Regions from separate parts of the Aestuariirhabdus litorea genome, predicted to be linked through region 1. Evidence: predicted binding sites of a transcription regulator. Region 1 holds the regulator's gene; each other region holds the start of a gene.
What was found. Region 1 encodes FNR, which switches genes on or off when oxygen is low (the NO sensors DNR and NnrR bind a similar motif). Its sites were predicted from a motif close to TTGATNTANATCAA; they were not measured.
Positions count from the first base shown of each region.

Region 2: ubiT (ubiquinone anaerobic biosynthesis accessory factor UbiT) is a predicted target of FNR. The motif match lies at 1,635-1,648, and genes of this name have one in related genera.
Region 3: D0544_RS13495 (bacteriohemerythrin) is a predicted target of FNR. The motif match lies at 1,998-2,011, and genes of this name have one in related genera.

Region 1 covers NZ_QWEZ01000001.1:1,037,373-1,041,278, forward strand. The annotation lists gene D0544_RS04915 (hypothetical protein) at 1-389, opposite strand, end outside; gene D0544_RS04920 (adenine phosphoribosyltransferase) at 620-1,153, opposite strand; gene fnr (fumarate/nitrate reduction transcriptional regulator Fnr) at 1,173-1,934, opposite strand; gene hemN (oxygen-independent coproporphyrinogen III oxidase) at 2,096-3,481, opposite strand; gene D0544_RS04935 (sulfite exporter TauE/SafE family protein) at 3,593-3,906, opposite strand, start outside.
Region 2 covers NZ_QWEZ01000002.1:1,353,270-1,357,175, reverse strand. The annotation lists gene ubiU (ubiquinone anaerobic biosynthesis protein UbiU) at 1-624, opposite strand, end outside; gene mnmL (tRNA modification radical SAM protein MnmL/YtqA) at 646-1,563, opposite strand; gene ubiT (ubiquinone anaerobic biosynthesis accessory factor UbiT) at 1,718-2,239, shown strand; gene D0544_RS16380 (DUF6316 family protein) at 2,349-2,555, shown strand; gene moaA (GTP 3',8-cyclase MoaA) at 2,575-3,570, opposite strand; gene D0544_RS16370 (Crp/Fnr family transcriptional regulator) at 3,785-3,906, shown strand, end outside.
Region 3 covers NZ_QWEZ01000002.1:740,289-744,194, reverse strand. The annotation lists gene D0544_RS13510 (LysR substrate-binding domain-containing protein) at 132-1,061, shown strand; gene D0544_RS13505 (TIGR02647 family protein) at 1,211-1,450, opposite strand; gene D0544_RS13500 (DUF4870 family protein) at 1,469-1,858, opposite strand; gene D0544_RS13495 (bacteriohemerythrin) at 2,120-2,575, shown strand; gene D0544_RS13490 (diguanylate cyclase) at 2,624-3,906, opposite strand, start outside.

The sequences.
Region 1 (3,906 bases):
AGGGCCTGGGTGTTGGATGCCTCAACCCCCGTCAGGTCGGCACCGCAACGCAGGTAGTTAAACCAGGCGATCGCCGTGGCGTAGGTGAGGTTAAAAACCAGCTCCTGGTGGGGCTGTTGCAAAAAGTGACGCTGGCTTGCGAGCCCCCGGGTGCGGCTGGCGAGGTCTGGATAGTGCACCAGGTAATCGTCCCATACCTGTTGGTGCACCTGCGGTGAAATGCGGTAGAGACCCAGTCCGCCCTCTTTGCCGTAGAGCTGCTCCCCCAGGTTGCTCTCGGCGGCGGCAGTGCCCAGTAACAGCCGCTGGGCCGCAGCGGTGTAATAACCACACTCGGTCAAAGTGGGTTGAATAATATGCAGGCCGAGCTGCTCGGCATCAATTCCCATCGGTTCACCCCCCAGTGTCCCTATGAAGCCTGCCGTCGATGATTGATTGCCAAAGTTAGCAGGTAAATTTGATTCTAGACACAAAACATCCGCCTAACAGCCTGTTTTTGATTGTTTTTTCTTTTTTTTTGGAATCTTTGGCTATGGGTGTTGCAGGGGCTTAGCTGATTTGACTATTTACAGGCTAAAGGGGGAAAGGGTGCCCCGCTGCAGAGGGGCGCCCTCAGGAATTAGAATGCGCAGAGGGTGTAGGTGGGTATGCCAAGGTCCTGCAGGCGCTGGCTACCGCCGAGATCGGGCAGATCGATAATCGCGGCCGCTTCGTAGATGGTCGCTTGCAGCGCCTTCACCAGGGAGGCGGCGGCGCACAGAGTGCCGCCGGTGGCGATCAGGTCATCCAGCAACAGTACGCTGGCGCCTGCCGGGATGGCGTCCTTATGAACTTCCAGTACCGCCTGTCCATACTCGATATCGTATGCCTGCTGCAGGGTATCGGAGGGGAGTTTGCCCTGTTTGCGAAACAGTACCAGGGGCTTGTTCAACTCGTAGGCCAGCACTGAGCCCAGCAGGAAGCCCCGCGCATCGAGGGCGCCGATGTGGGTGATCTCGGTTTCGACGTAGCGCTGGATCAGGCTATCGGCCACCATACGCTGGGCCTTGGGGGAGAGGTAAACAGGGGTGATGTCGCGAAAGGTGACCCCCGGTTTAGGCCAGTCCTGAATGGGGCGAACCAGGGATTTAATATAGTATTCATCAAAGATCATTGCGGGTCCTTGAGGGCTATCAGTGCGACTGAGCGGTGTCCTTGGGCTTATCGACCAGGCGACCGCCGGCCAGGGCGCACAAGCGCTCCGAGTCGAGGATGTTGATATCCTTGCCGTTGGCTTCGATCAGGCCGCTGCGCTGAAAACGGGTAAAGACGCGGCTAACGGTTTCTACCGCAAGCCCCAGGTAGTTACCCATCTCGTTGCGGGACATCGACAGCCGGAACGCATGGGAGGAGTAACCGCGGCGACGGAAGCGTGCCGACAGGTTGACCAGGAAGGTGGCGATGCGTTCGTCCGCGTTTTTCTTGCTGAGCAGCAGCATCATCTGCTGGTCGTCACGGATGCGACGGCTCATCAGTAGCATCAGTTGCTTCTGCAACTGGGGCAGCTTGTCCGACAGCTCGTCAAGCTTCTCGAACGGGATCTCGCACACCATGGTGGTTTCCATGGCCTGGGAGGAGACAGGGTATGTGTCTCCGTCCATACCGCTCAGGCCCAAAATTTCACTGGGCAACTGGAAACCGGTGATCTGCTCCTCTCCCTCATTGGTTGAGGTATAGGTTTTGAGGGCGCCGGACCGAACGGCGTAGATGGAGGTAAAAGGGTCTCCCTCAAGAAACAGGTGTTCCCCTTTCTTCAGGGGGCGTCCCCGCTTGATGATGTCATCCAACTGGTCGATTTCGTCGATGGCCAGGGCAATGGGCAGGCAGAGCGAGCTCAGGCTGCATTCCTTGCAGGCCACGGAATTTACGTGCTTAACGGTGAGTTTTGAGCTCATGGATGGCAACAAGCCCCTTCATTGTGTCAGGTTGGCAGTCATTGTAGGGGAAATCAGGCATAAAACAAAACCCTACTGCAGAGACAGGCTGCAGAAGAGCGGGAGTGGGCGGGAAGGGGGAGTGTTCGTACCTCCGCCACAGAGGTACGAACATGAAGGGGTTAGATCACCTTGGAGAAGCGCCCCTTATTGCTCTCCTGTCCCAGATAGTGATCGAACTGCATACAGATATTGCGGATCAGAAGGCGGCCGCGGCCGGTCACTTCGATGCCGTTCTGGTCCAGTGCGACCAGCCCATCCTCCGCCATCGGCTGCAACTGCTGAAGCTCCTTGGCAAAGTAGTCGGCAAAGTTGATGTTCCAGCGCGCTTCGATGCTTGAGAAGTCGAGCTCAAAGTGGCAGATCAGCTGTGAGATGACGGCCTGGCGAATAAAATCGTCCTGATTCATCTCTAGGCCACGCTTGATGGCGAACTCACCGTTTTCGATGCGGTTCATGTACATCTTGATGTCGGCGTGGTTCTGGCTGTAGGCGCCATTGACCTGGCTGATAGAGGAAACCCCCATGCCGACGAGGTCGCAATGGGCGTGGGTGGTGTAGCCCTGGAAGTTACGGTGCAGGGTGCCCGACTCCTGGGCAATCGCCAGCTCGTCATCGGGACGGGCGAAATGATCCATGCCGATGTAGACATAGCCCGCCTCGAGCAGCCGCTCGGTGGTGTTTTGCATGATCGCCAGCTTCTCAGCGGACGAGGGCAGGTCTTCGGCATTGATCCGCCGCTGGGGCATAAAGCGCTCGGGAAGGTGGGCATAGTTAAACACCGACAGCCGGTCGGGAGCGATCTCGATGACCCGCTCCAGTGTCTTCATGAAGCTGGCTTCGGTCTGGAAGGGCAGGCCGTAGATGAGGTCGATATTGATCGACTGGAACTGCAGGGTACGGGCTGCGTCGATGATCGCCATGGTGGCCTCTTCGGACTGCTCCCGATTGACTGCTTTCTGCACTTTGCGGTCAAGGTCCTGCACCCCGAGGCTGCAGCGGTTAAAGCCCATCTCGCGCAGGGCATTCATGGTGGACCAGTCAGCCTCACGGGGGTCGATCTCGATGGAGAAATCCCCCTCGCTCTCATCCACCAGGTTGAAGTGCTGGCGGGTTTTGGCCATCAAAGCCTGCATCTGCTCGATGCTGAGGAAGGTGGGGGTGCCGCCGCCCCAATGCAGCTGTTCGACGATCTGCTGGTTGCTGAACAGCTCCGCCTGCATCTCGATTTCGCGGTGCAGCAACTCCAGGTAGGGGATCGCCTTGGTGCGATCCTTGGTGATCACTTTGTTGCAACCGCAGTAGTAGCAAACGTGGGTGCAGAAGGGCAGGTGAAAGTAGAGTGACAGGGGGGTGTTTTTCTCGACACTCTTGGCCGCCGCGGCACGGTATTCGTTAATGCTGAACAGTTCGTGGAACTGGACGGCCGTGGGGTATGAGGTGTAACGGGGACCGGCGCCTTCGTAGCGCTTGATCAGGTCAAGGTCCCAAACCAGCTTGTTGCTCATTGAATATCCACTTTCAGTCGTTAGTGTCACAGGGTCTACGACGAGCCATATCGCCGCTTTGGATCAGACGTAAAGTCTAATCAGGGGTTCCGTCGAATGCGTTGACTCTCATCAAGTGCCGGCGGCCAGAGGCTGAAACAGCTGCATCAACCACTGTTGATGGCCCCCCGGAAGGGTCCATAACCCGAATAGTATCACCAGCATACCAGCCAGTCCCCGCGTTGTCCGGTTCCGCATCACATCGCCGAGGCGCGAGGAGAGGATTCCCGCGCCCAGCATCAGGGGCAGGGTTCCGCTGCCAAAGGCCAGCATCAACTGGGCGGCATCGAGGGCACTGCCCTGGGTCGCGGCCCAGATCAGGGTACTGTAGACCAGGCCGCAGGGTAACCACCCCCACAGCAGGCCGAGCAGCAGGGCGGGCCCTG
Region 2 (3,906 bases), on a different contig from region 1:
CAGCACCTCACCCTTTTGCTCCCAGCGCACCGCCTTGGCCGGTGAGCAGGCGCCACAGGTGTTGGGCGACTCGTCGGTGATGTAGGAGGAGAGGTGGCACCGCCCTTCCGCCATAATGCAAAGGCTGCCGAAGGCAAACACCTCCAGCTCAACAGGGCTGTGCTCGGCCACGTGCCTGACCTGGGCCATCGACAGCACCCGCGGCAGAACCGCGCGGCGGATATTGAACTGGCGCTGGTAAAAGCGCAGTGCCTCATAGTTGGTGGCCGACCCCTGCACCGACAGGTGCAGGGGCAGCTCCGGGTGCTTCTCGGTGGCGTACCCCAGAACCCCCATGTCGGCGGCGATCACCGCATCGGCCTTGAGGTCGGCAGCGATGTCGACCGCCCGCTGCCAACGCTCCCAGCCCTCGGGCTGGGGGTAGGTATTGATGGCGACAAACAGCTTTACATTGCGCTCACGGGCGTAGTCGAGGGCCCGCAACGCCTTCTTGTCATTGAAATTGAGGCCGGCAAAATGGCGTGCATTGGTATCATCCTTGAACCCGATGTATACCGCATCGGCGCCGTTATCCACGGCGGCTTTCAGAGCGGGGAAACTGCCCGCAGGACATACTAACTCCATCCTCTACTCCCGTTGTTTGTGTCAGGCCGCGCCTTGGGCCCGGCATATCGAGGCATAGTGCAGGCGATCATGGATCGCATTCAGCACAGCCCATTTTTGGCTACACCAGAGGGGCGCCAGCAGAAGATCCTTCGATGCGGTGCCCGTCAGGCGGTGATAGATGATCCCGGCCGGCGTCTGTTGCACCATCGCCACGGCCGTATCCACATAGTCGTCGAATGCCAGCGGCTGGTACTCCCCCTGCCGCCACTGCCGGGCCAGCTGCGTCCCCTTCACCACATGCAGCGGATGCAGCTTGAGGCCGTCGGTGCCCACCTCCAGCACCCGCGCCAGCGATTGCAAACTGTCCCTCCGACGCTCTCCCGGCATCCCCACGATCAGGTGGGTACAGAGGTTAAGGCCGCGCTGGCGGGCGCGGCGGGCGCTGTCAGCGTATTCAGCCCAGCCGTGGCCACGGTTAACCTGCGCCAGGGTATGGTCGTTGGCCGACTGCAGTCCCAGCTCCAGCCACACCTCCAGCCCCCGGTCACGGTATTCACAGAGCAGGTCCAGCACCGGATCGGGGACGCAATCGGGACGGGTCCCCACCGACAGTCCGACCACGTCGGGGTGCTCCAGGGCCTGGTCGTAAAGTGCCCGCAACTGCTCAATCGCCGCATAGGTGTTGGTATACGCCTGGAAGTAGGCCAGGTAGTGGCGTGCACCGGTGCGCTTGAGGATCACCCTCTTGCCCGCCTCCAGCTGCTCGATCACGCTTGGGGGACGCCGGCCATTGGGGTTAAAGGTGGCGTTGTTGCAGAAGCTACAGCCCCCCAGCCCTTTGCTTCCATCGCGGTTTGGGCAGGTGAAGTCGGCATTGATGGTCAGTTTATGGACCTTATGCCCATACTTGCGCTGCATGGCCGCACCAAAGGTGTTGACGTAATTGGGCAACTGCATGCGAAACAGACCTGATCTTCCGAGGGTTTCTACCGAGCACCACAGGGTAACAAAGAGAAGCTGGAGGCTAATTGATTTGCATCAAGGCGCCACCAAGGCTATGGCCTACAATTCACCGTTTACCCTAACACCCACTGTTTCTCAGGAGTCCCGCATGATCCTTGCCCAGCTTGGCCGCCTGCCCCGCCCTCCCGCGCCCGCTGCCGTGGTACGCAAACTGCCGGTACTGGCCGCCCGCGGCGCCTCCCTGGTTCCTTTTCGCCTGCAAAAAGCGGTCATTGCCCGGGTATTACAGCAGGTGTTTCGCGAATCCCTGGAAGATGGGGACTTCGAGTTCCTCGAGGGGCACTGCGTGCGGGTCAGCATCACCGATGCCCAGCTGAGCTGGTACCTCACCTTTGAGGAGGGGCAGCTGCGCCTGTTGCCGATGGCCGATGCCGATGCCAGCATCAGCGGCAACCTGTGTGAGTTCCTGCTGTTGGCCAGCCGCAAGGAGGACCCGGACACCCTCTTCTTCCAGCGCCGCCTGCTGATCGAAGGGGACACCGAAATCGGGCTTGAGATGAAGAACGTGATGGACAACATCGATCTCGACTCCCTGCCCCGCTACCTGCGCAGCGCCCTCGACCACGCCACCGACCTGGTGTGCCGCCTGCAGGCCGAATCAGCGGCCTGACCCACTCTCCAGACGGGCAAAGGGTCCAAAAAACAGCACACCAGGGCTAGTGACGCCCGGCAGAGGGGGCTACACTGTAGGAAGGCCCGTCAAAAGAGAAGGATTCTCTATGGACTATCGATCCGGCGAAGGTGAACGCACCTGGTTTCGCAGTGAACGCTTCCTGTGCATGAACGGTGAGTGGTATTTCATTACCCGTGAGGGCTCCCAGGAGGGACCCTACCGCTCCCAGGCAGAGGCGGAGCGGGATCTCTGCATCTACATCCGCCACCAGAACGACCAGATGCTGCAGGCCAGCATCAAACCGACCGGTTAGCGGAAGCTTCGACGGCGAGCTAACCGCCAGTCATATTCATAAAGCGAACAATCTCCACTTCCCCCTCGGCGCTGAAGAAGTGGCGCTCGGGTTTAAGCTCCATGGCGCTGTGCAACTCCTCCTTAAGCCGCTCAATATCACCGGGATAGCGCCTCACCACGGCCCGCAGGTCAGTGGAATGCTCATTACCCAGGCAGAGCAGCAGGCGCCCCTCCGAGGTGACCCGCACCCGGTTACAGTCGCCGCAGAAGTTGTGGCTGTGGGGGGAGATAAAGCCCACCCGGGTCGGGTGGTCGGCAAAGTGGTAGTATCGGGAGGGGCCACCGCTATTTTCGGTGCTGGCCACCAACTCGAACTGCTCGCCGATCAGCTCCCGCACCTGCTCACTGGTGCAGAGGGTTTCACCCCGATGGTGCTCGTCGATATGCCCCAGCGGCATCTCCTCGATAAAGCTGATATCGACCCCCTGGTCACGGGCAAAACGCACCAGGGGCACCACCTGGTCGTCATTGCGCCCCTTCATAATCACCGCGTTCAGTTTGATGCGGGGGAAGCCGGCCGCACGGGCGGCCTCAATCCCCTCCAGCACCCGCTCCAGCTTGCCGGTGCGGGTAAGCTGGGTGAACTGCACCGGGTCGAGGGTATCGAGGCTGATATTCACGCTTTTGAGACCGGCTGCCTTCAGTTCCGGAGCCAGCTTAGGCAACTGCGAGCCGTTGGTGGTCATCGCCAGGTTGGTGATGCCGGGCAGGGCACCGAGGTCACGCACCAGGTGCATCACATTGTTGCGAACCAGCGGCTCACCACCGGTCAGGCGAATCTTGTTCACCCCCAGCTCACTGAACGCTCGCCCGATCAGGGCCATCTCCTCCAGTGTGAGCACCTGCTCGCGGGGCAGGAAGGTCATCTCTTCGCCCATGCAGTAGACGCAGCGAAAATCACAGCGATCGGTCACCGACATTCGTACGTAGGTAACCTCGCGACCAAATCGGTCAATCAATCTGTTCCCTTTCATAGTGCATCCCGGAGGTCAGGTTAGAGGCTATGGGCCCGCCTATGGCAGGGTCGGGCTCCAGCCCTTAACCTTACCATGCGCTTGTCGCGAGCGCCCTTAGCTTAAGGAATAAGACTACTCTCCCCCTTGACTCTCATCAACTCCCGTCGAGTGCGGGCCGAAACAACGCCCCACCGTTGGCGCCTCTCCCCTATCTGTGTGACCATAGGATGCTTTGACAGGATCACTCAATCGTAGCGAAATGGACAACCTTACCCCCTATTACCGCCTCCTCAAAAGCCACCACCTGTTTACCGGCTTCAGTGACAAGGAGCTGCAACACCTGCTGGCCGAATG
Region 3 (3,906 bases), on a different contig from region 1:
CCTTCGTTTGATAGGGAATTAGTTTGGATCCCGGATCAAATAACATCAAATCGTTTGTTTTCTGTAGTTAATAACATCATGCTATAAACTTTCTGCCGTTGGGCAGCTTGTTTCTAACGAAAGGTCAGCACATGGCACGGATCAGTTTCAGACAGGTGGAGGCCTTTCGAGCCGTGATGATTGCCGGCACCACCACCGGAGCCGCTGAGATTCTCTATATATCCCAGCCTGCGGTGAGTCGTTTGCTGAGCGATTTTGAAGAGAGCGTCGGCGTTCAACTGTTTGAGCGGCAAAAGAAGCGCCTGATCCCCACCCCGGAAGCGACCATTCTGTTCGAAGAGGTGGAAAAGTCTTTCGTAGGCATGGAAAAACTGGCGCGTACCGCTGAAGAGCTGAAAGTTTTTCACCGGGGTACCTTGCGGATTGTCTGCATGCCGGCGCTGGCTCAAGACTTTCTACCCGGCGTAGTGAGCGAGTTTATGGCTGACCATGAAGGGGTCGCGATCACGCTACAGGTCCGCAGCTCCCAGCAGGTGGCCGACTGGATCGCCAACCAGCACTTCGATATTGGGATTTCGGCTATAAAGGTTTCCGACCCCGCCATTGAAGTACGTAGCCTGGCCAGCAGCTCACTGCTGTGTGTTCTACCTCCGGCTCATCGACTCGCTGATAAAGCACTGATCTTGCCGGAGGACCTGGAGGGCGAGCAGTTTGTCTCCCTCGGTACCGAGCAGAGTGTGCGCTACAAGGTTGACGAAGTGTTTGATAAGGCGGGTGTTCAACGCAAGTTGTTGTTTGATACCCAGGTATCCCACGTAGCATGCGCCTATGTTTTGGCTGGAGGTGGCGTCTCCCTGGTTGATCCGGCAACGGCAATCCACTATGCCAAGCTGGGGCTAATCGTTAAGCCTTTTGAACCCGCCATCACATTTAACTACAACATTCTCTACCCAGTGACTCGCTCCCAGTCTCAATTGGGTAAAGAGTTCACCCAGCTGCTGCGGCAGAGGCTAAAGCAACTATCGGACAGCTCTGACGGTTTGTTTCAGATAGATGCCTAACCCAGGCTTACACCGCGTGAAAAAATAACAGGGTCAAAAAAATGCCCCACGGGACTCAACCTGTGGGGCATTTTTCATTCACACACCCAAACTACAGCGCGCTTGCGACCAACCCCTTCGGGCGACGCGATGGGAGGTGTCTGTAGCGCCTAATCCGCCGAGGAGAGCAAGCCGGTCAGAGCCCGCGCGTGCTGCAGGGCTTCCAGCCCTCGGTCGGTCAGGTAGCCGCCGTCGTGGCGGTCAATCAAACCCTTGTCGTACAGGCTCTGGGCGGCTTGCACCAGCTCCGGGGCGGCGTCGTGGTGCACCTTGATCCCCTCCTGGAGACTGTCCGGGCTGAACTGCATCAGTACCCGAATCTCTTCAAACAGCGTTTGTGATAATGACATAGCGACTCCTAGAATTGCTCAAGATAACCCAAACCCCGGTTTGGGAGGCTGCTGATCCGACAGCGCGAGCCACCCCCGCACCAGGCGGTAGATAAACCAGATGCCCACTATCCCCATCAATATCCAACCGACCACCAGCAGTATCGCCATGCCGCCGATAATAAACCAGAGCAGAGCGAACAGTGCGCTACGCAACTGCCAGCGGGCGTGGATGCGGGCGAGATCGCTGTGGAATTCAGCCTTCCACAACACATTGAAGAGCAGGCCGGCAAAAAAGGTGATACCCACAAAGAAAGAGGCCGCATAGAGCGCGTAGATAATGGTCAATCGACGACTCTCATCCGCGCTGAGCGGCGTCATAACCCGACTGAGGTCGGCGGGAAATTCGGGAGGACTCTGTTCGCTCATAGGGCTATTAATACTCCGGCGGGGACCGATTCACTGTAGCAGCGGGTGAGTGCCCCTGTCACGCCTTCAAGTGCCAGACCGGTGATGGTGCACAGTTTCACACACCCACCCCCAAGCGGCGGCGGTGCGCACCAAAACGTTAACATATATCAAAGCATGCTTGCCCTCAGCGGCCCTATAGTGTGAGCAATGCTTGGTAGTGGCGGTCAGGGCAGAGCCTGCGGGAGACAGGCCAACAATTCACACAGGAGGATGTGATCTATGGAGAAGCTGGCTTGGAGCAGCGAACTGGAGACAGGCATCGATATCATCGACGAGCAGCACAAGCGAATCGTCGGTTACATCAACCAGTTACAGGACGCGCATGAAAATGGAAACCGGGAGGCGGTGGGAGACGTCCTCAACGAGGTCGTTGACTACACCATCTCCCATTTTGCCTTTGAAGAGGCGCTTATGGAGCAGGCGAATTACTCCTTCTGCGCCCCCCACAAAAAGGTTCACGAGCTCTTTATCAGCCGTGTAGATCGTTTCTGCAAACGCTACGAAGCGGGCGAGGATGTCGCCGAAGAGCTGCTCACCACCCTGCAAAAGTGGCTCCTCAATCACATCAAGAACGAAGACGGCGATTACGTCGACGCGGTGCAGGACTACGAGCGCCGCATGCGCCATGAGCACCAGGGATGGCTTTCCCGCTCACTGCACCGTTTTTTCGGCTAGAGTCCAGCACCCGCCCCCAGCCATCCTGCAGGGGCGGACACTGAGTCCCTAGTGGGCCGCCTGGGCGGTGGCGCTGCGTACGCAATTGCGCCCTTCACGCTTGGCCTCGTAGAGCGCTCCATCGGCCAGGGCAATAAAGGCGGCGGCATCGACCGGCTTGTGGTCGCGTGCACTGGAGACGCCAATACTGATGGTGACCTGCAACCCGTCCACCACCGTCGCCGCAATATCCGCGCGCAGGCGTTCGGCCAGGACCATCGCCCCCTCCATTGAGGTATTGGGCAGAATAATGAGGAACTCCTCACCGCCATAGCGGCAGGGGAAGTCGAGGCTGCGACTGACCCGGCGCATCTCCCTCGCAATCACCTGCAGTACACGGTCACCCTGGTCATGGCCATGTTCATCGTTGAATTTCTTGAAGTGGTCAACGTCAAACATAAGGATGCCGAGTTCGGTTCCATAGCGGTAGGAGCGCTCCAGCTCCGCCTTGAGGGTCTCATCGAGGAAGCGGCGGTTGAACAGCTTGGTCAAACCGTCGGTGTTCGACAGGGCCCGCAACTCCTCCTCCAACTTTTTCTGGTTGGTGATATCCCGCAGCATGGCGGAGGAGCCGACCACCTGCCCCTCTGGATTACGAATGGTCGCGATGGAGGTGCTGAGCAGTCTTCCCTTGTACTCATAAATGATCGGCTCCAGGGTCTGCTCCGACAGTTTCAGCCAGGAGGCCATCAGCGCCTCGTTGTCGAACACCTGCATAAAGCCCTCCTCCACAATCTGGGCATGGCTTTTCTGCAACAGGTATTCCGCAGCCGGGTTCACCAATACCACCTCGCCGAGGGCGTTGGTGACCACGATCCCCTCCTGGGCGCTGAGAATGATGGTGGTGAGCTTGTTCTGCTCATGGTGTAAACCCAGGTAGGTGGACTGCAACTCGCTGGACATGCGGTTGAAGCTTTTCGCCATGGAGCCCAGTTCATCTTTGCCCAACACCGGCACCTTCTGGCTCATATCCCCTCGGGAAACCGCCTCCATCGCCTCGGTCACACGGTGAATCGGCTGCACAATGGAGCGGCGCACCAGCCACCAGGTCACCAGCAGGATGAAAGTCACCACGATAGCCAGTACCGCCATCGACTGTTGCCAGGCCTTGGTGATATCCGCATCCACCCGCGCCAGGGTGGAGGTCAGCTTGATGACGCCTCGATACTGCTGGCTGTCACCGTGGCACTTGTGACACTGGTTTTTATTTTCGATGGGCACCAGGTAGGTCAGGAAACGCTCTCCGCTGGCAGCCACATCGTAATAGCGAACCATCTCCCCTTTTTGTAGCA